Linked DNA regions of Spartinivicinus marinus. The protein of the gene in region 1 interacts with the protein of each later gene in a pairwise test. Links are inferred from orthologs where the notes say so. Each region holds a gene or a part of one and is shown in the gene's direction. Other genes may lie near its edges.

Evidence for each region.
Region 2: the proteins of accC (region 1) and ribD interact in binary tests that used the Escherichia coli proteins (3 or more experiments, as listed by UniProt). The link is inferred for Spartinivicinus marinus from one-to-one orthologs.
Region 3: the proteins of accC (region 1) and cysM interact in binary tests that used the Escherichia coli proteins (3 or more experiments, as listed by UniProt). The link is inferred for Spartinivicinus marinus from one-to-one orthologs.

The regions. Positions count from the first base shown.
Region 1 is NZ_JAPJZK010000001.1:3,450,348-3,457,445, reverse strand. Bases 1,838-4,678 are described here. They hold accC (acetyl-CoA carboxylase biotin carboxylase subunit), read left to right. Parts: upstream 1,838-2,508; coding sequence 2,509-3,849; downstream 3,850-4,678. Other genes in these bases: prmA (50S ribosomal protein L11 methyltransferase), read left to right, coding at 3,893-4,678; accB (acetyl-CoA carboxylase biotin carboxyl carrier protein), read left to right, coding at 2,015-2,479; aroQ (type II 3-dehydroquinate dehydratase), read left to right, coding at 1,838-1,862. Also shown: protein-disulfide reductase DsbD, read left to right, coding at 1-1,113; more of aroQ, read left to right, coding at 1,422-1,837; more of prmA, read left to right, coding at 4,679-4,804; OQE68_RS15545 (DUF3426 domain-containing protein), read left to right, coding at 5,088-6,371; tRNA dihydrouridine synthase DusB, read left to right, coding at 6,762-7,098. UniProt on the Escherichia coli protein: This protein is a component of the acetyl coenzyme A carboxylase complex; first, biotin carboxylase catalyzes the carboxylation of the carrier protein and then the transcarboxylase transfers the carboxyl group to form malonyl-CoA.
Region 2 is NZ_JAPJZK010000001.1:1,536,929-1,544,148, reverse strand. The notes cover bases 3,600-6,562. They hold ribD (bifunctional diaminohydroxyphosphoribosylaminopyrimidine deaminase/5-amino-6-(5-phosphoribosylamino)uracil reductase RibD), read left to right. Parts: upstream 3,600-4,479; coding sequence 4,480-5,646; downstream 5,647-6,562. Other genes in these bases: ribBA (bifunctional 3,4-dihydroxy-2-butanone-4-phosphate synthase/GTP cyclohydrolase II), read left to right, coding at 6,322-6,562; OQE68_RS07075 (riboflavin synthase), read left to right, coding at 5,654-6,307; nrdR (transcriptional regulator NrdR), read left to right, coding at 3,811-4,272. In the rest of the region: OQE68_RS07110 (carboxylate/amino acid/amine transporter), read left to right, coding at 1-457; OQE68_RS07105 (hypothetical protein), read left to right, coding at 489-905; OQE68_RS07100 (YgdI/YgdR family lipoprotein), read right to left, coding at 1,005-1,211; OQE68_RS07095 (substrate-binding periplasmic protein), read right to left, coding at 1,452-2,219; OQE68_RS07090 (Mut7-C RNAse domain-containing protein), read left to right, coding at 2,505-3,545; more of ribBA, read left to right, coding at 6,563-7,220. UniProt on the Escherichia coli protein: Converts 2,5-diamino-6-(ribosylamino)-4(3h)-pyrimidinone 5'-phosphate into 5-amino-6-(ribosylamino)-2,4(1h,3h)-pyrimidinedione 5'-phosphate.
Region 3 is NZ_JAPJZK010000001.1:963,717-970,973, reverse strand. What follows is about bases 4,258-7,257. They hold cysM (cysteine synthase CysM), read left to right. Parts: upstream 4,258-5,307; coding sequence 5,308-6,207; downstream 6,208-7,257. Other genes in these bases: relA (GTP diphosphokinase), read left to right, coding at 6,694-7,257; OQE68_RS04605 (response regulator), read right to left, coding at 4,258-5,117. Outside these bases: rnc (ribonuclease III), read left to right, coding at 1-594; GTPase Era, read left to right, coding at 584-1,504; DNA repair protein RecO, read left to right, coding at 1,517-2,287; more of OQE68_RS04605, read right to left, coding at 2,295-4,257. UniProt on the Escherichia coli protein: Two cysteine synthase enzymes are found. Both catalyze the same reaction. Cysteine synthase B can also use thiosulfate in place of sulfide to give cysteine thiosulfonate as a product.

The DNA.
Region 1 (7,098 bases):
GTAGCAGGAATGAGCCTAGTCTATACATTACTTGGCGTATTAGTGGGCATGTTAGGGATTAGCTTCAATCTGCCAGCCAAACTGCAATCTGCATGGGTATTGGTGCCATTTGCAATCTTTTTTGCACTGCTTTCACTTAGCATGTTTGGTCTCTACACCTTAAGCTTGCCGCAGTTTTTACAGGCAAAAGTACACGCTATGAGTGAACAGCAAAAAGCAGGGGCTTTTACTGGTGTGTTTATTATGGGGATGTTATCAGCTGTTATGGTTTCCCCTTGTGTCTCAGCCCCTTTAATAGCTGCATTAACTTATATCAGCCAAACGGGTGATCCACTGATTGGAGGTGTTGCACTGTTTAGCTTGAGTATTGGGATGGGTATCCCACTGATCTTAATTGGCGCAGGTGCAGGCAGCTTACTACCTAAAGCAGGCGCCTGGATGAACGCTGTGAAAAATGTATTTGGCGTTATGCTACTAGCAGTTGCCGTGTGGATGCTGGAAAGGATACTGCCAGGCCCTGTTACCCTAGTGCTTTGGGCTGCATTATTAATTGGCAGTGCTGTGTATATGGGGGCACTTCAGTTTGAAAGAACCAAAGGCTGGTCTGCTTTATGGCAGTCTCTGGGTATTGTCATGATGATTTATGGGGTTTGCTTAATTATTGGTGCCGCTCAAGGCCAGCAAGACCCACTTCGCCCCCTATCTTTTGCCAGCAAGGTGAGCGCAAGCCCTACCAACAACAACCAGGGCTTCACTAAAATTTACACAACCCAGGAGTTACAGCAGGCACTAGCTAAAGCTAAAAATCAGCAAAAACCTGTTATGGTTGATTTATATGCCGACTGGTGTATTTCCTGCAAAGTCATAGAGCGCGAAGTATTTCCTGCAGAAAATGTGAAACCTCTTCTTAGCCAATTTTCATTGATCAAGCTTGATATCACCGCTTTCAATCAAAACCAACAACAGCTGCTCAAACAATACTCAATTTTTGGCCCACCAGCGCTGCTATTCTTCAGCCGAACCGGTGAAGAATTAGCAAATCTTCGTGTACAGGGAGAGATAACCGCTAACTCCCTGGAAAATCACTTAAGATCGACGCTAAATCGCAGCTAACTCCTGCAAGCTTGAACATTTGCTTCTATAATTACCAGTTCAGCCCTAAAAATGGATAAAGTTACGCGATCTTGCATACAATATTAGAGATTTTGCGTTCAAAGTCTTTAATCATGCAAATAGTGGACAGCGGCTGCCATTTTATGCACAATCGGCCGTTACATTTTTGATCATTAACTCTGTCATTACCCGTTACTGTCAGCATAAACCAGTTAATAAGGTAACTGCTGGCAGCAGTTGAGTATGACCTCAGTCGGCATGATTTGTAGTACAAGCGGAGACAGCTCAAACTCTGAGAGCCTTAACTTATGGCAACAATCTTAGTGCTGCACGGGCCTAATTTAAATTTATTAGGCACTCGGGAACCAACTATTTATGGTTCAACTACTTTAGATGATATCAACCAGACCCTGACCACTCAGGCCGTTGATCATGGTCATCACCTGCAAACACTGCAAAGTAATGCAGAGTACGAGTTAATTGAACGGATTCATGACGCAAAGCGTGAAGGGGTTAACTTTATTATTTTTAATCCTGCGGCTTTTACGCATACGAGCGTGGCACTGCGCGATGCATTATTAGGGGTAGAGATTCCTTTTATCGAGGTTCACCTTTCTAACGTCTATCAACGTGAACCTTTTCGGCATCATTCTTACTTTTCGGATGTTGCTGTTGGGGTAATTTGCGGGCTGGGTAATCAAGGCTACGAGCTAGCACTACAAGCAGCCATCAAACAGCTAGAAAACTAAGAGCTAAAGAGGCACACCTGCTGCATTTTTTAGCGCTTTGCAAAACTTAAGACCAAACAAAAATTTAAAACCAGTAAAAGCACAACAAATATCAGTACGTCACTGTTTTGTTTTTGCTTCAACAATAAGTTCAATTTATCCGAGATGACGCTATGGATATTAGAAAAGTAAAAAAACTGATCGAGTTACTAGAAGAGTCTGGTATTGATGAACTGGAAATCAAAGAGGGTGAGGAGTCAGTTCGTATTAGCCGACACGCTAACTCACCTATGATTGCTCCTGCTCAATACGCAATAGCTGCACCAGCAGCGCCAGCGCCTATTGCTGCGGCAGCAGCTCCAGCGGAAACAAAAGAAGAGTCTACACCTGCTGCCAAGCCAACAGGCCACCAAGTAACTTCACCGATGGTAGGTACTTTTTACCGCGCACCTTCTCCTAGCTCACCTGCTTTTGCTGAAGTTGGCCAACATGTTAAAGCTGGCGATGTTTTGTGTATTGTTGAAGCAATGAAAATGATGAACCAAATCGAAGCTGACAAAACAGGCACAATCGAAGCCATTTTGGTGGAAAACGGTCAACCTGTAGAGTTTGATCAGCCGCTGTTTACCATCGTTTAAACCGACTCGACAGTAGCAGGATACCCACCATGCTTGAGAAAGTACTCATTGCCAACCGAGGGGAAATTGCACTACGGATTTTACGAGCCTGCAAAGAGCTTGGCATCAAAACCGTTGCAGTCCACTCTAAAGCGGATGAATCACTAATGCATGTACGCTTAGCAGATGAAAGCGTTTGCATTGGTCCAAACAACCCCACTGAAAGCTACTTAAATATTCCGGCTCTTATTAGCGCAGCAGAAGTTACTGATGCTGTCGCTATCCACCCAGGCTATGGGTTTTTAGCTGAAAATGCTGACTTTGCAGAGCAAGTAGAGAACAGCGGCTTTACCTTTATTGGCCCATCACCTGATGTGATTCGCTTAATGGGTGACAAAGTGTCCGCCATTAAAGCTATGCAAAAAGCAGGTGTTCCCACCGTACCTGGCTCAAATGGCCCACTAACGGGTGACAAAGAGCGCTCTCTTGCCATTGCCCGTGATATTGGCTATCCAGTTATTGTTAAAGCATCTGGTGGTGGCGGTGGTCGTGGTATGCGAGTTGTTCATAGTGAAGCCCACTTACTTAGTGCAATTAATGTTACCCAATCTGAAGCCTTGGCTGCTTTTGGTAATGAAATGGTTTATCTGGAAAAATTTCTGGAAAACCCACGCCACGTTGAAGTTCAAATACTCGCCGATGGCCAGGGTAATGCCATTCACTTGGGTGATCGAGACTGTTCACTGCAACGTCGCCATCAAAAGGTTATTGAAGAAGCACCAGCCCCAGGTATTCCTGAAGAAGCGCGCCACGACATTGCTATGCGCTGTGTAAATGCCTGTATTGAAATTGGCTATCGTGGTGCAGGTACTTTTGAGTTTTTATACGAAGATGGCAATTTCTACTTCATTGAAATGAACACTCGGGTTCAGGTTGAGCACCCAGTATCTGAAATGGTGACTGGGGTCGACATTGTGAAAGAGCAACTATTGGTTGCTAGTGGCCAACCTTTAAGTATCAAACAAGAAGATATCACTATTAAAGGTCATGCCATTGAGTGTCGAATCAATGCTGAAGACCCCAAAACCTTTATGCCATCACCTGGTGAGATTAAACACTTCCATGCTCCAGGCGGTATTGGAATTCGTGTCGATTCTCATTTATATAGTGGTTATAAAGTCCCTCCTTATTACGACTCGCTCATCGCTAAAGTCATTAGCTATGGTGAGACCCGAGAAGTTGCCCTGGCTAGAATGCGTCACGCGCTAGATGAGCTGGTTGTGCATGGTATTCGTACTAATGCTCCACTACATGCAGAGCTGGTAAGAGATGCTAATTTCGCCAAAGGTGGGGTTAATATTCATTATCTGGAACAAAAGCTATCTCAGTAATCTGTAGATAGTCATTGAGGCGAGCTTAGTTAAGCTCGCCTCAATGACTACTCAAGCTAAAAGCTATCCCCTCATGCCCTGGATTCAAGTCAAACTGGATACAACCCGCGACCAAAGCGAAGCACTGGAAGATTTACTGCTGGCAATTGGCGCCAAAGCCGTTACTTTACAAGATGGCCAAGACCAACCAGTTTTTGAGCCAGCCTTAGGTACAACCCCACTTTGGGACAGTACCCAGGTCATTGGCCTGTTTGAGGCAAATACAGAAGTGGATTTGGTATTGGCATTTTTAGCTAATGAACTTAGCCCACTGCCACTACCCAATTGCAAAGTAGAAATAGTTGAGGATAAAGACTGGGAGCGGGAGTGGATGGACAACTATCATCCTATCCAATTTGGAAAAAGGCTCTGGGTTTGCCCCAGCTGGCGAGAAACTCCTGATCCTAGTGCAGCTAACTTGATTTTGGACCCCGGCCTGGCATTTGGTACTGGCACTCACCCTACCACAGCGCTGTGTTTAGAGTGGCTAGGCAACAATGAAATAGCTAATCAACAAGTGATTGACTATGGCTGCGGCTCAGGGATCTTAGGTATTGCTGCATTAATTCTTGGGGCTACCAATGTAGCTGCTATTGATAATGACCCCCAAGCATTAGAAGCAACGATTGCCAATGGTCAGCGCAATAATATAGCAGCTAATCGTTTACACACATTCTTACCTGAACAAGCACCTGATCAACCTATAGACATTATGCTAGCGAATATCCTAGCAGGGCCTTTAATCAACCTTGCCGAACGGTTAGCTTCTTTAACCAAAACAGGTGGTAAAATCTTGCTTTCAGGCATCCTCAAAGAGCAAGCTGAAACTGTCATAGCGTGCTATAGCCAGTGGTTCACAATGGAGCCACCAACTATCAGGGAAGACTGGGTAAGCATTTGCGGAGTGAAAAACTAATTTATTCAGGTTATATCACTGTTATTTGCTGCTGACTGCTATTTGCCGTTGTGAGTAGCAACTACAAACTTAAACCTTAATGGAAACACCTTGCAAATATGAGGTCATATTTTTAGCCAACGCTAGTAATTGTAGTGTCTATAAAGCGAACATAAAAACTGCGAATACCTACACAATACTGGCTATTATTACTAATCATTAGTTAAGATATACCCCATGTGTAGGGCTTAGCCACCCACATTGGGTATAACACCAATTCAGTCGCTGGGAAGTTACGCGTACTATGGCAGAAACCTGGGTAACCCGCTGTCCTCAATGTGGCACCTCCTTTAGGTTAACCAAAAGCCAACTTAATGCCGCCAACGGCTCTGTACGTTGTGGTTCCTGCCTGCATGTATTTCTTGCAACCAACTACTTAGTTTCTGAAAAACAGTACTCCCAACAGCCCTCCGCTGTTAGCTCACCAGAAAACCTATCATCATCAAACCATCAGCCTTCATCACCACAAGTCGATTATGACGAACTGGGCAGCGACAACGACCTGTTGATTCATGATGACATGGATGAAAATGGTGATACTGATCTTAGTGATGAAATGCTGGCGATTGAAAACAAGCCTGAGCCAAGCTCTTCACCTACCAGCAAACCCACTACTGACCATGCACTCAATAATAACACCGATGAGTCCTGGGCTCTGGCACTATTAGAAGAGCTAGAACAAGAAGAACAGCGAGAAGCAGACGTTATAAACCAGCACTCTACCCAAAAAAAAACTCAGGAACACAAATATACTCCTGCACCTCAACCTGCGGTAACCAGAAAGCCTCAGCCCACAGCTGCGCCAGCAATCAAGATCAGCAAACCAGCTACTGAAGTAGCTGAACCTAAAATTGCCAACAAACAGCATATAGAAACAGCAGTAGCACCTCCCAAACCGACTACTATTGAGCCACCTACTAAACCACCAGAAGCCATAGACAAAAAACAGCCACAACCCGAAATAGCCGCTACAAATGACCATGATGACCTATTAGGAGACCTTAAAGCAGATCCTATTGAGCTGGTTTACCCCAGCAAGTTTGCCTGGTTGAGAAAACTCGGCTGGTTATCTGTCAACCTGATAGCCATTGCAGCTATTATCACCCAACTCGCTTGGTATAACTTCGATGAATACGCGACTAAACTCCGTTGGCGCCCATATTATGCAACCGCTTGCAAATTACTTGGTTGCCAACTTCCACCACTGGTTGATGTAGGCAAAGTAATCAGCCGCAAGCTGATTGTGCGAAGCCACCCCAAATTCCAAAACGCTTTAGTTATTGATACTGTCATCATTAATAAGGCTAGGTTCCAACAACCTTTTCCAGTTATTGAGTTCAGTTTTTCAGACTTAAGTGGTCAGCTGGTTGCTACCAGACAATTTGAACCTGATGAGTATTTATCAGGAGAAGCGGCAGGCTTGACGATGATGCCCTCAAATGTACCAGTCAGACTATCTATTGATGTAGTAGACCCAGGCCCGACCGCTGTTAACTACAATATCAGCTTTACTCCAAATCCTAACTAACATTAGGCGCTTACCACTTGCAGGCTGAGCGGATTTTTCACCGTTTTCTCATGCATAGCTAAAGTAATAGCCCACTAATATGGCTTGGCAGTGTGTTTTAGAGCAACCACTAGAATGAGCCGACTAATGAGCAAATCTCAGTAAACTAGCCAACTTACAGCATTTACTTAACCTAGCTACTGATATCCACAAGATTACTGACTTTAAAACAAACAATTTTTTCTTTCAGGTGCTTTATCCATAGCCAGCAACAGAGTATGATAGCCACCCCTTCCAATCAGTGAAGACGAACCCTAAAACCTAATCGCTATTCAATCAATCAATAGTATCTGATATGTTTGATTGATGAGTCGATTTGTTTGTAATTTAATCAGGTACTAAAGGCAAACAGTGTTTCAAATTGGCCCCTATGCAATTGAGCCACCTGTTGTACTTGCACCCATGGCAGGTGTAACTGACAGGCCCTTTCGGCAGCTATGCAAACGCATGGGGGCAGGCCTAGTCGTATCTGAAATGGTAACGTCAGATACCCGCTTATGGCACAGCAGAAAATCTCAGCTTCGCCTGGATCATACAGGGGAAACTGAGCCTCGCTCGGTGCAAATTGCGGGTGGTGACCCAAAGATGATGGCTGAAGCAGCAGCTATGAACGCCGATCGAGGCGCTCAAATCATTGATATTAATATGGGCTGTCCTGCTAAAAAAGTATGTAATAAAGCAGCAGGTT
Region 2 (7,220 bases), 1.9 Mb from region 1 along the record:
TTTTGTCGTTCAGGCCGCTAATCTCTGTTTTGCATTGGGGCAGGTGGGTTACAAAGTCATTATGCAGCGAGAGTCAGAACAGTTACCCCAGCATGCCGTGTTTGGTTGCTTTTATTTGGGTGCCTTAGTGGTAGCCCTGGTTGCTTGGGGTGTTATGGGGCAGCCCAAATATCCTGAGTCAGGGCTACAATGGGGAATTTTATTATGGCTAGGTATTGTCGCCTCTGGTGTTGGCTATTTTCTTTGGAATAAAGGTGCAACCCTGGTTAATGCCGGGGCACTAGCTATCATGAATAATGCGCTTATTCCTGCAGGCATTCTGGTTAACTTGCTGATTTGGAACCGAAATGCTGATATTTTGAAGCTCTGTTTAGGAGGGAGCTTTATTCTGATTGCTTTACTGTTAAATGAATACCTGGCCAAGCGGTTTGAACGTAGGGGGCCAGTAGAGGCCTAGCTTGTTAGAAATAGTTTGTTGAGATAGTTCGTTGAAAAAGCTTTTTATCGAAGTGTTTGGTATTTTGTTAGGAATGCTTTCTGTTGTGTATACCGTTTCGATAATACACATGGATATGCGCCAAGCTTATTACCAAGAAACAGGAATACTGCCTGAAATGGATCCACGACTCAACGTTACTATTGCTGTTTTTTTGGCTGTCTTTGCTTTAATAGCAGTAGGATTGACTGAGCTGGTTCGGTTGTGGGTATTCGAAAGCCGGATGCTTGAGTTTAAAGCGGCTGTATTATTTGGCTTGATATCAGTTAGCTTTATCCCATGTATGTTTTTTATCCCTGAGCTAGGCTGGTTTGGACTTTTAGGTGTTCAAATAGTATGCATGGGGCTTTTTTACTACTTTCTTAGGCGATTCTGTATAGAGAAGCCCCTGAGTAAGTTGGTAAAGTGATACTCAGGGATCCATCTCCCGCATAAAAGAGCACTTTATAGTGTTATCCTTAAGCTATTAATAAAGATTAATGTAACATCCTTGGTGGTACGAATCAGTTTACATATCTTCAATACTAATAACTTCATCTTTATTAATAGATTTTTTTCTTCCTTTACTATTGATATACCAATAGAACTCTGTCTCCTCGTCAAAAAAGACATTGTCTGTTGTTTCAATTGTTGATCCATCTTTCATCTGAATTATTTTGGGGTTAGCGCAACCAGCTAAAATAACCAAACTTAAAGATAGCAATACTTTTTTCATGATTCGCACCAATATAAATTTGTTTGATTGTATGTTTATTTAACAATAAACACCAGCTTGTTTTGTCACCTCAATGTAAAATAAAATATAATGATAGGGGGGGCGAGCCAACATCCATAAAATTTATATAGCTTGTGTATATGGTTTTATGTTTGAAGATGCGTTGAGAATATTTTAGGTGAAGTCTTTGATCGTTTTTTATTAAGTGAGGTTGCACTGATTTTTAGTGCCGATTATAAATTAAGGATTTTCATAATAACCCTCCAAAAGTAAATCATAATACTTATCGTAGAAGCCATCTTGTTTTATCGCCTGTAAGCCTTTATTAAAAGCTTTAAGTAAAGGCTGTGCATCTTCTCTTGTTTTTGGAAATAATAAATGGGCAGTGCTGCTAAATAAAGGGGTGTGGTGGTAGGTTAAGGTTTGAGCTTGGGGGGCAGAGAATTCTTTTTGTAAAAGACTATAGCCGGCAACTGTAGCCATTAAGAAAAGATCAACTCTTTTTCTTAACAGCATTTTGAAATTAATTTTATCTGACTTATTAACAATTATATTTAATGTGCCAGTCTCTTGAGCTTTCCAAAACTCTGGCGTGTAGGTGTAGCCTCTGGTGGCACCAATTCGGTATCCTTCTAAATCTTTCAGGGTTTTCCATGTTGTAAAAGCAGTGGTTTTTAAATGGAAAAAAACCACATCCTCAGAATATAGCGCGTCGCTGTAATAAAAGGATTTCGCTCTTTCTTCAGAGTGGTACCAAAATGCGGTAGCATGGTATTTCCCTTTTTGTCCTTCTTTATAATTTCTTGCCCATATGTGGTATGTGTAATCCACTTTGTAGCCTTCTCGTTGAAAGGCTTCTGTAATCATGTGGTGAACAAATCCGCCATGCTTGTAATCTTTAGCTGACCAGGGAGGGTATTCGCCAGTGGTGATTTCTAATAAATTTGCTTCTTCTGCAACAGCAGAGAAACTAAGTAAAACGATAAAAAGAGCAGTTAGCAGCCTCATGAGATTTTATTTCAAGTAGAGTGTTAGCTAAAAGCTTAGCAGTTTCTGGCTGAGCTGTACTAGTAGCTGGTGCTGAGAAGGGCTTTGCTTTTGTAGCTGTATCCAGTAAGCTGTTGTTATTGGGTGACTTCGCATCCATCTTCCCACAAGAGAAGGCTGATCTGCCAGGAAGTATTATTTGTAGCTTGACTCTTTTAAGTAACATTAACTGATTGTCAAAGTATATATGGCTAGTGCCTGTAGAGTGGGACGTTGGCACTGTTAGGCTAGACAAAGGTAAATGTTATGCCCTTACTCATTTCTGCGCGTGCTTTTAAGCAGCAAGCAAAATCTATTGTTAAACACTGGCCTCGTGACTCTATTAAACATGCTACGGCAAGAGAATTACTGGCCCAACTATATGGGTTTAACAGTCACCATCACTACATTAACTACCTTAAACATCAAAATGGTCTATTTCCGAAGATAAACCGCACCCTGGTTTTTTCGTTATATCCTGGCTGGATAAAAAAGCTGGCTGCCTTAGCTGGAATTAATGAAATTCAGGCAAAAAATATGATTATTCAATTATGGCCTGGTTTTTTAGAGAACAGTCAATTGGCGAATCAAAAAATGTATGCCAGTAAAATACATTTTTTAGGTGAGTGCGTTGACTTGTTACCCGATAGCACAATCCATTTTACATTTGACGATAAGCCATCTATCAAAGATGTGATTGAGTCATTAGGCTTGCCCCATGTTGAAGTGGCTTACATAACAGCTAATGAGCAGTCTGTCGACTTTACTTATTTATTGAAAAATAAGGATACAGTTGTAGTGCATCCGTATCCTCATCCACAAGCGATTGTGCAACAACTGCCAGAGTCGGGGCCGCGTTTTCTACTTGATGTTCACTTGGGTGGGCTGCTTCGCTACTTGCGGATAGCTGGTTTTGACTGTTTCTATCAGAACAGTGATCTAGGAGATCAAAAGCTTGCATCTATTGCTGAACAGCAGCAGCGTATTCTGTTAAGCCGGGATATTGGTCTGCTAAAGCGAAGTAATGTCTGCTATGGGCGTTGGGTGAGAAATACCGATCCATTGGCTCAGTTTATTGAGATTATGGCGTTTTATCGACTTTATGATTTGGTTCGACCGTTAACCCTATGCAGCAAATGTAATGGTGAAATAAAGGCAGTCAACAAAGATACTATTTATGATCAGGTGCCTGAAGGTGTGTTTGAATTTTATGATGAGTTTAATCAATGCCAGAGTTGTCAGCAGGTGTACTGGAAAGGTAGTCATTACCAGAAGATTCAAGCAATTTTAGAAAAAGTTTCTCTTTAGTTTTGTGGGTGCTCTATAGAAAACGACAACTGAATTATTTGGTACGGTACGCTCAACAGTGCTTGATTTGGTCAGTTTGTTGTATTGATGAGTTACCTCCCCCTGTTTGTATGGTGTTGACTTAATTCAACCACAGGCTTGTATTAGTGCTATTTATAGGTAGTATGCTTGACTATAAATTACCAGAATTATCTATTGTTTAGGGCTGAAGAAAAGGCTCTAAAAAGCAACTAAATGCAGGAATCGGGTTGGGCTCAGAACTACTATGCATTGTCCGTTTTGTGGTGCGCATGACACTAAGGTCACAGACTCTCGGTTAGTAACTGAGGGTAACCAGGTAAGGCGGCGTCGTGAATGTCTGTCTTGTAGCGAGCGTTTTACGACTTATGAAACTGTTGAGCTGGTGATGCCTCGGTTGATTAAGCAAGACGGAAGTCGTGAGCCTTTCGATGAAGATAAACTGCGAGGGGGAATGCTGCGTGCTTTGGAGAAGCGCCCGGTCAGTATGGAGCAGGTAGAAGAGGCCATTAGCCGACTTAAGCACCGGGTTCGAGCCAGGGGAGAAAGAGAGGTGGAATCTTTGCTGGTTGGCGAAATGGTTATGCACGAGCTAAAAAAACTGGATGAAGTTGCTTATATTCGTTTTGCTTCCGTGTATCGGCAATTTAAGGATTTAAACGAGTTTCGTGAGGAAATTGACCGGCTAAAGCAGGACAGTGAAAGCTGACGCTTTTCAAATCGGTATTTTTCTACTCCTCTTTCTATTGAGATTGTCGCAAAAGTCATTTTTAGCACCCTCTCCTGCTGGGAGAGGGCTGGGGTGAGGGTGAACCCCTCATCCTAACCTTCTCCCCACGGGGGAGAAGGGGTTTGATTTGAAATACTTTCGCGACACCCTCTTTTTGTTTTGTGGCAATTTTAATGAGGTGAACGCGTGTCAACAGAATTCTCTGCCATTGACCATGCCATGATGAGCCGTGCCTTACAGTTGGCAAAACAGGGGCTATATACAACTAGGCCGAACCCTCGGGTAGGTTGTGTGGTAGTTAAAGAGGGTAAAGTTATTGGTGAGGGCTGGCACCAGAGAGCTGGTGAACCCCATGCGGAAGTTCATGCGCTTAAACAAGCTGGAGCAGCAGCAAAAGGTAGTACTGTTTATGTCACTCTTGAACCTTGTAGCCATTTTGGTAGAACCCCACCCTGTGCTGATGCTTTAGTAGAAGCGGGTGCTGCCAAAGTCATTATTGCCATGCTTGACCCCAACCCACTGGTTGCTGGAAGTGGGAAAAAACTCTTGCAACAACAAGGAATTGATGTGGAAGTAGGATTGCTGTACGGGGAGGCTTATCAGCTTAACCAGGGGTTTTGCCAGCGTATGACTATTAAACGACCGCTAGTGCGCTGCAAGCTTGCTATGAGTATCGATGGCCGTACAGCTAAAGCCAGTGGTGAAAGTCAGTGGATTACAGGATCTGCTGCCAGAGCTGATGTGCAGCAGTGGCGTGCCAGAAGTTGTGCAGTGATAACTGGCGTCAAAACAATTATTGATGACGATGCAGCATTAACCGTTCGCTCTGAGCAGCTCCACATAGAGGCTGCAAAAGCGTGCCCACCGCCCTTGCGCGTTGTTGTCGATAGTCAGCTTAAAATACCAGTATCAGCAAAAATATTTAATGGTGCAGGTAAAGTACTGGTTGCGACGACTTGTAAAGAGCCCAATGCGATTAGTCGTATAGAAAAGCTGGGAGCAGAAGTTGTCGTATTTAATGATACAAGTACGACAGGTTCAGTAAGTGGTGATAATAGTAATCAGCGGGTGCCTTTAGATTTATTACTTAACTACTTGGCTGAGCACTGTCACTGTAATGAAGTTATGATCGAAGCTGGTTCTACCCTGGCTGGTGCATTTACTAAAGCGGGGTTGGTAGACGAACTAATAGTGTATATGGCTCCTGTTATTATGGGGCATGAGGCAAAGCCATTATTAACGGTTTTCGATATGCCCAAAATGGCGGATAATATTGCTCTTGAAATGAGAGATGTTCGCCAAATAGGTAGAGACTGGCGAATGCTGATCCAACCCATTAATAAGCTTAGTTAGCTATCTTATGTTTACAGGCATCATTCAAGCGGTTGGTATAATCCGCTCGCTTAGCCCCCATGCAGGGGACTTATCGCTTACCATTGATACTCAGGATTTAAGGATAGCAGGTGTGCAATTGGGTGATTCCATTGCGACCAATGGTGTCTGTTTGACGGTTGTAAAACTTGGCCAGCAAAGTTTTACCGCTGATGTATCAGCAGAAAGTTTACGTTGCTCCACTTTGGCAGACTTAAAAGCAGGGGACCCTGTTAATTTAGAAAAAGCCATGACTCCAACCACCCATTTTGGTGGCCATATCGTCAGTGGTCATGTTGATGGTGTTGGGACGATAGTTAAACATTTTAAAGATGCTCGAGCTCATCGGTTTTGGCTAGAAGCGCCAGCTCAACTGGCAAAATATATTGCTGAAAAAGGCTCGATAACGGTTGATGGTGTCAGCTTAACAGTCAATGAAGTTAGTGGTAGTCAGTTTTTACTTAATATTGTTCCTCATACCATTACTAACACTATTATTAAACACTATAGCCAAGGCACTCAGGTTAATCTTGAAGTGGATATTATCGCTCGGTATTTAGAGCGCTTATTAACAGCAACTGATCAGCAGTCTGAATCCCCTATAAATAAAGCATTTTTAGCCACTCATGGCTTCTTGAAGTAACAGGCGGAAATACTATGCAGCTAAATGCCATTGAGGAAATAATCGAAGATATTCGTCAGGGTAAGATGGTTATCTTGATGGATGATGAAGATAGGGAAAATGAAGGTGACCTGATTATTGCCGCTGAAAAAGTGACGCCAGAGGCAGTAAACTTTATGGCGAGTAAAGCACGAGGGCTGATTTGTTTAACTCTGACTGGCGAACGTTGTGATTATTTAGGTTTGCCCTCTATGGTGCAGGGCAAGAATGGTGGTCAATATGGCACACCATTTACTGTTTCAATTGAAGCGGCCCATGGAGTCACTACTGGTATTTCTGCTGCAGATAGGGCAAAAACAATTCAAGTGGCGGTCGCGCCTGACAGTAAACCAGATGATATTGTTCAGCCTGGTCATATCTTTCCTCTGAGAGCGCAGCCGGGTGGCGTGCTGAGTAGAGCGGGCCATACTGAAGCTGGTTGTGATCTGGCCAGGTTGGCAGGGCTGACACCTGCTGCAGCTATTGTGGAAATTATGAACGAAGATGGTACCATGGCCCGCCGGCCAGACCTGGAAACATTTGCGGAGACGCATGGGTTAAAAATCGGTACCATTGCCGACTTGATTCACTATCGGATATTAAATGAAAGAACCGTTACAAAAGTGGATCAGCAAACGTTAACAACCGAGTTTGGCGAGTTTGAACTCACAGCGTTTAAAGATTCTATTCAAGGTAATACCCATATTGCATTGGCACTTGGTGAAATCGGTACAGATGAGCCGACCCTGGTAAGGGTGCATGTGACTGACCCGATTCGTGATTTGCTAGCAGCGCAGCCTCCTCAGCATTCAAGCTGGAGTATTCAAAAAGCGCTTAAAAAGGTGGCAGATGAAGGTAAAGGGGTAGTGGTGCTGTTGAACCCAACAGCCTCACT
Region 3 (7,257 bases), 2.5 Mb from region 1 along the record:
GGTGGGAATAATGAACGTCTAGAGTTTTTAGGTGACTCAATAGTTAACTTTATTATTGCTGAGGCACTTTATCAGCAGTTTCCTCAGGCCAAAGAAGGTCAGCTAAGTAGACTACGTGCAAAGTTAGTACGGGGTGCCACTCTAGCTAAAATAGCTAAAGAATTTGGTTTAGGTGATTATTTGCGGTTAGGGTCTGGAGAGCTTAAAAGCGGTGGTTTTCGCCGTGAGTCTATTTTAGCTGATGCACTAGAGGCACTGATTGGCGCTATTTATCTTGATAGTGGGTTGGATACTTGTCGTGAGCGGGTTTTAGCCTGGTTTGCTCCTCGTTTAGAAAAGCTTTCATTAGAAGATACTCAAAAAGACCCAAAAACGCGCTTGCAAGAATATCTGCAAGCAAAGCAGTTGGCGCTACCAGTATATGAGGTGGTCGATATTAAAGGTGATGCTCATGACCAGACGTTTACGATTGAATGTGTGGTTGCAGGTTTAGCTGGGAAGACCAAGGGTATTGGCTCCAGTCGTCGAGGAGCAGAGCAAGAAGCTGCACGTCATGCATTGCAACAACTAGGAGTAGATGGTAGTGGTCACTAATTCAAACTCAGCCTCAGATCAAGAGTTGCACTGTGGTTTTGTTGCAATTGTAGGGAGACCTAATGTTGGTAAGTCTACTTTACTTAACCAAATACTAGGACAAAAGCTTAGCATTACCTCTAAAAAACCACAGACTACTCGACATCAAATTCTAGGTATTAAAACAGAGGCAACTACTCAGGCGGTTTATGTTGATACCCCAGGACTGCACCTTGCAAATAAAAAAGCGTTAAATCGATATATGAATAAAGCGGCTATCACGGCTTTACAAGGTGTGGATGTGGTAGTGTTTGTGGTTGATCGAACTGCTTGGACGGATGAAGACCAGCTGGTATTGGATAAGGTGTGTAATCTTCGTTGTCCAGTGATTTTAGCTGTGAATAAGGTTGATCAGCTGAAAGATAAGTCAGCGCTTTTACCCCATATTTCTCTACTAAGTGAAAAAATGACTTTTGCTGATATTGTTCCTATTTCCGCAGAAACTGGACTCAATGTTGATCGCTTAGAGTTGCTAGTGGGTGACTATTTGCCTAAAAGCCATCATTTTTATGATGAAGACCAAATAACTGATCGTAGTTCACGATTTTTAGCAGCGGAGATTGTTAGAGAAAAGGTTATGCGACAGTTAGGGGATGAAATTCCCTATCAGATCACTGTAGAAATAGAGCAATTTCAAGTTGAACCCAAGTTAATAACGGTTAGTGCCTTAATACTGGTAGAAAAAGCAGGCCAAAAAGCCATTGTGATAGGCAAAAAAGGTGAGCAGATCAAAGTGATTGGCCGTGATGCTCGAATAGATATGGAAAAACTGTTCGATAATAAAGTGATGTTGAATTTGTGGGTAAAAGTGAAAAGTGGCTGGTCTGATGACGAGCGTGCGCTGAATAGTTTGGGTTATACAACAGATTAAAGCCTGCTCTTTATGACTATTTCTGATGATGGGTATGTACTACATACCCGTCCTTTTCAAGATAATAAATCAATTGCTATCGTCTTCACAAAGCAACAAGGATTGCAGCGAATAGTTTTCCAAACCAGTAAAAACTCCAAAAAGCAGCCAAGTTTTAAGCATTTTTTACAACCATTTCAGTTGCTTTGGTTAACCTGGAAAGGTAGTGGAGAATTAAAAACAGGTAAAACTGTTGAGCTAAGTGACTTACGCTATTCGTTATTGGGCAAGTTACTTTACTGTGGCCTGTATTTGAATGAATTATTAATCAGATTATTGCCTGCTGAAGAGGCTTCCCCACAACTATTTTGCAACTACCAAAAGACACTGGCTGTTTTACAGGAAGATCCCCTGCAAATTGAAATGTATCTCCGGCAATTTGAATTTAACTTGCTAGCTGAACTAGGTTATGCCGTTTCATTTGAATATGATACAGACGGTAATGAAATTACTACTAAAGCAAATTATGTTTTTCTGTCTGATCAGGGGTTTTGTCTTGCTAAAAAACAGGCTTATCTTGAGAGGCCAGAGGCTAACTTATTTTCTGGTAGTGACTTACTGACTTTAGCCAGCTTGCCATGGTTAAATACAGAGGCTCAATCAGTGAGTCATCAGCTTGATATCCAGCAGGTATGGACTAAGCCCCTAAAAGGAATAACCAAGCGAATTGCTAGAATGGCATTAGCACCGCATTTAGGCAGTAAACCGCTTATGAGTAGAGCGCTATTTTTCAAGCAAAGATAATATTTGTTTATTCTGTGCCTTCATGTCTTCGCTGCCAATCTAACAGCTGCTCAATTTGCTCAATTAGCTCTTCCATGGCACCTGCCACTTTACGTCTTTCTTCTTTATTTTTTTCAGAAGCTTTTAATATGGTTTCCATATTATTACAAGCACTACGTAATAGAGGGACACCACAATAACGAGTAGCGCCATGTAGTTTGTGAACAACTTCCAGTAGCCTTGGCCATTGTTTATTACGATATAATGCTCTTATTTGTTCCTGTTCATTTTTTAAATTTTCAAACAGCATCGATAACATATCGTTGGCAAGATCTTCTTTTCCACCAGCTAACTTTATTCCTTCTGTTAAGTCTACTACTTTGGTTTCAGGTTCAGCATGACTTGTATCATTTAGATAATCCGTACCTTTAATAGGCGCTACATGTAAGCCTGTCCATTTTTTTATGATGTGTTGTAATTGATTTTCATTAATAGGCTTGGTCATGTAGTCATCCATGCCAGCTAGTAATAGCTGTTTTTTTTCTTCTGCCAGTGCGTGGGCGGTGAGTGCTATGATTGGAATGCGTCGCTCTGATAGTTCTCTTTCGCGGACTCTACGGGTTGTTTCCAGGCCGTCCATATGAGGCATTTGTACATCCATAAAAATAAGGTCAAAGTGGTATTGCTTGGTTTTAATAATCGCTTTAGTGCCTGAGTCTACCGCTGTTACTTTAGCTCCAAGGTCTTCTAGTAATGCAGTAACCAAGCGTAAATTGGCTGGGTTGTCATCTACTGCTAGTATATGTGGTTGGCGTGTAATAGCCTGGTTAATACGTCGGGCAATATTGCTTTGGCTGCCTTGAGGGAGTTTACTTTTCTCAAGTAATAAATAAGAAAGCGCTCGATATAGCCGGTTGTGACATAGAGGCTTAACAATGCAAAGAGCATTATTATGTTGGTCTAGTATATTATTAATTGCCTCTTCTTTATTGGTATGAGCCAAAATTACCAAATACTGTTTATTTTTATTGGCTGCTTTAATTAATGACCTTATTTTTTCTAAATCTAAATAAGCCGGGTGATGACTAACCACTAATGCATCATAGGTTTTTCCCTGGGCTTTGGCCTCTTGCGTTTTTTCTTCTAAGCAGGATTGATTAGCACAGCTATCAACATTTAAGTCATACTCAGAAAGTAGGTGAACAATTGCTTGTCTGGCAAGATCATGATGCTCCATTACTAGGACATGGGTATTGGAGAATGCAGGGAAATGCTCTTTTAAGGTAGGTTCATTAGCTTTTGGTACCGTTAAGGTAAACCAAAATGTAGAGCCTTTACCTAACTCACTTTCTACGCCTACTTCTCCCGACATCTGTTGTGCAAGTCGCTTGGAGATAACCAGACCAAGCCCAGTACCGCCAATATTTCGAGTAGTAGAGGTATCGGCTTGAGAAAAGGCTTTAAATAACTCCTTTTGCTGCTTGTTAGAAAGGCCTATACCCGTATCGGTAACACTGATTTTAATTGTTACAAGGTTATTTTTTTCATCTTCAAGCATGGCTCTCACAACAATAGAGCCGTCATTAGTAAATTTAATAGCATTACTGACCAGGTTGGTCAGAATTTGTTTTAACCGTAGGGGGTCTCCCATTAGGTGAATAGGCGTGTCAGAATAGATGAGAGGAATCAGTTCCAAAGATTTATCATGGGCACTGGGTGCTAAAATCGTTAGTACCTCTTCAACACTTTCTCTTAAATTGATAGGAATACTTTCCAGCTCTAATTTACCTGCTTCAATTTTTGAAAAGTCGAGCACATCATTAATGATCGATAGTAATCCTTCTGATGATTTTTGGATTGTACTGAGGTACTCAAATTGTCGATCATTGAGTTTGGAGCGCAGTAGCAAGTTAGTGAAACCAATAATACCATTTAGAGGCGTTCTAATTTCATGGCTCATGTTGGCAAGGAATTCTGATTTAATACGGCTTGCTTCTAGTGCTTCTTTACGAGCCATATCCAGTTCAATATTCTGGATTTCAATCGTTTCAAGGGTTTCTTGAAGGTCTTTGGTTGACTGTTCAATATTTTGTTGCATTTCCAACTGGCCACGTTGGAGTGATGCGACCATAGCGTTAATACCCGTTTCTAATGCCCGTAACTCGCCACCAGTGTTGGTGTTAATACGAGTATCCAGATTGCCTTCACGCATATGATTAACCGCACTAATTATTTTCATTAGCGGGCCTGTTATGTTTTGGCCCATTTTTAATGCTAAAAACAGGTTGATTAAAACTCCTGAAAGAATCAGTAAACCGCTAGCAAGGATGGTTTGATATTTTTTAATTTCAGTATTACTGCGAGAAAACTCAGCCATCAGCCACCCTAATAACACTTTTTCTCCTCCACTGCTAAGCGCTGTTTCAGTGTTAACAGGTGATAAAGTAGGTTTTGCATAAATGGGAGTGCTGATCAGTAGAGACTGCTTGTTTAAGGTATGAAAAGGACGGGTTAGAAAGTAGTTTTCCTGGCTGTCCTTAAATTGAATTTTTGGACCAGCATGGGCAAGGGCGACTTTAGTGTGGGAAAATAGACTGACTGATCTGACATCATTTTTTTCTAGTGCAGAGCTGGCAATCTCTTGAATAAGACTCAAATTATCTAATGATAAAGTATGTTCTGTGATTGGAATTAGTTGTTGAATAGTGGTTTGACTGCGTTCTAGCAATAAAGCATCTAAGTCGTTGATACGGGCTAAGGTAAAGAAAGTACCTAAAATCAGTGAAATACTAATAGTAGGAATCAAAGCAAGCGCCAAAACACGACTTTTTATACCTTGCTGCTTTAGCATAATAGATACGGTACCTTTAGTAAGCTGAACATACCCTGTGTTTTGGGTATACATCTAAGTATGACAGATCAGTATAATAAACTAGCTGCTTATGTTGAACAGATGTAACTTTATAGTTTTTCAATATTAACAGTTCTTCTGCTGACAGCTTATTATCGGAGAAGTTATAAATTCTAGATGAGGATAAAGCATGGCGGTAAATTATCCCACCATTGAGTCACTGGTTGGTAATACTCCTTTGGTTCGATTACAAAGATTGACGGGCAATACTACGAATCATGTACTCGTTAAGTTGGAGGGAAACAATCCAGCAGGTTCAGTCAAAGACCGCCCTGCATTAATGATGATTAATGAAGCGGAGCGACTGGGGGCAATTAAACCTAGTGATACACTTATTGAGGCAACTAGTGGTAATACAGGAATTGCCTTGGCGATGGCGGCTGCAATTAAAGGCTATCGAATGGTGTTAATTATGCCTGACAATATGAGTGAAGAACGACGCTCTGCTATGTCGGCCTATGGCGCAGAACTAATTAGTGTTAGCCAGGAACAAGGAATGGAAGGAGCGCGTGATTTAGCAGAGCAAATGGAACGAGAAGGCAAAGGCTTGGTGCTGAACCAGTTTGCTAATAAAGCAAACCCTTTAGCACATTATTTGGGTACAGGACCAGAAATATGGGAACAAACCCAAGGAGAAATCACCCACTTTATCAGTTCAATGGGGACCACTGGCACTATAATGGGAACCTCGCGCTATTTAAAGGAGCAGAATCCAGCAGTACAAATTATTGGTCTACAGCCAGCGGAAGGGGCCAGTATTCCAGGAATTCGGCGGTGGCCAAAAGCTTACTTACCAACTATTTTTGAACCTGAGCGTGTTGATCAGGTAATGGATATCACGCAGCAGGAAGCAGAAGTTGCAATGCGCAGGTTGGCTCAAGAAGAGGGCATCTTCTGTGGTGTATCCTCAGGTGGTGCAGTAGCCGCTGCATTGAAAATAGCTCAACAGGTTGAAAATGCGACGATTGTCGCCATTATTTGTGATCGAGGTGATCGGTATTTATCAACTGGTGTATTTAGTTCAAAATAATACCTGATAGTGTTCTCGTAACCAGGTGTTACGAGAATATTGCACTGACTACTTGCTACTCCTGCCTGTTAAATAGCCATTTAATAAACTTATACTCATTGCTTAGTCATAATTGACAAAAAATAAGTTAATATGGTTGGCTGTAATACTTAACTATTAACTTATCGCTAAGAAGGCTGTTTAGCGAAGCACTAATGTAGCTATCTGTAGTCTTATAAGCAGTAGTCATGTGAGCAGGTGCTTTTAAATGAAAACTATGGGTGTAGCAAAAATTAGCCAAGTGCATTATGACTTTTGTATATATTTCCACTAGTTATAACAAGAGGCCTTGAATGACATACGCTGAGGTTAAGTCAAAAATTTTAATAATACTCAGTTGATTTTCATTTGAATGATTATCAGGCAGTGCTTTCGTAATGGTTAAACAGGCTACTGGTGCATTCTTAATGACAGAATGCAACACTAGAACGGATCAGTGGATCACTCATGGTTAAAGTACGTGAAGAACACCCTATACATGAAGATGGTTCTGTCAATATTGACGCCTGGCTGTCTCGATTTAGTCAGGATGCCAATATTAAAGATATGGAGCAGGTTCGGCTGGCTTGTAGTATTAGTAAACAAGCGGAGTTAGAAGCAAGCTCAGAAAAAAATATTTGGGTTGAGGGTGCCAGCAGCTTTCGTACTGGGCTGGAGATGGCACAAATTCTTTCTGAATTAAATCTTGACCAGGAAAGCCTGATTGCCGCTATTCTCTATCGTGGTGTTAGAGAGCATAAATTACCGATTAAAAAGGTTAAAGAGCAATTTGGAGGACGTGTCGCCAAGCTAATTGAAGGTGTGCTAGGTATGGCGGCAATTAGTTCTTTACAAATGCATAACCGCAATAGAGTACTGGGTCAGGAGCATGGCCAATTAGATAAAGTACGGAAAATGCTGGTATCAGTGATTGATGATGTAAGAGTCGCACTGATTAAACTGGCTGAGCGGACCTGCGCAATCAGGGCTGTCAAACATGCTGATAAAGAAAAGCGACGGCGAGTGGCGCAA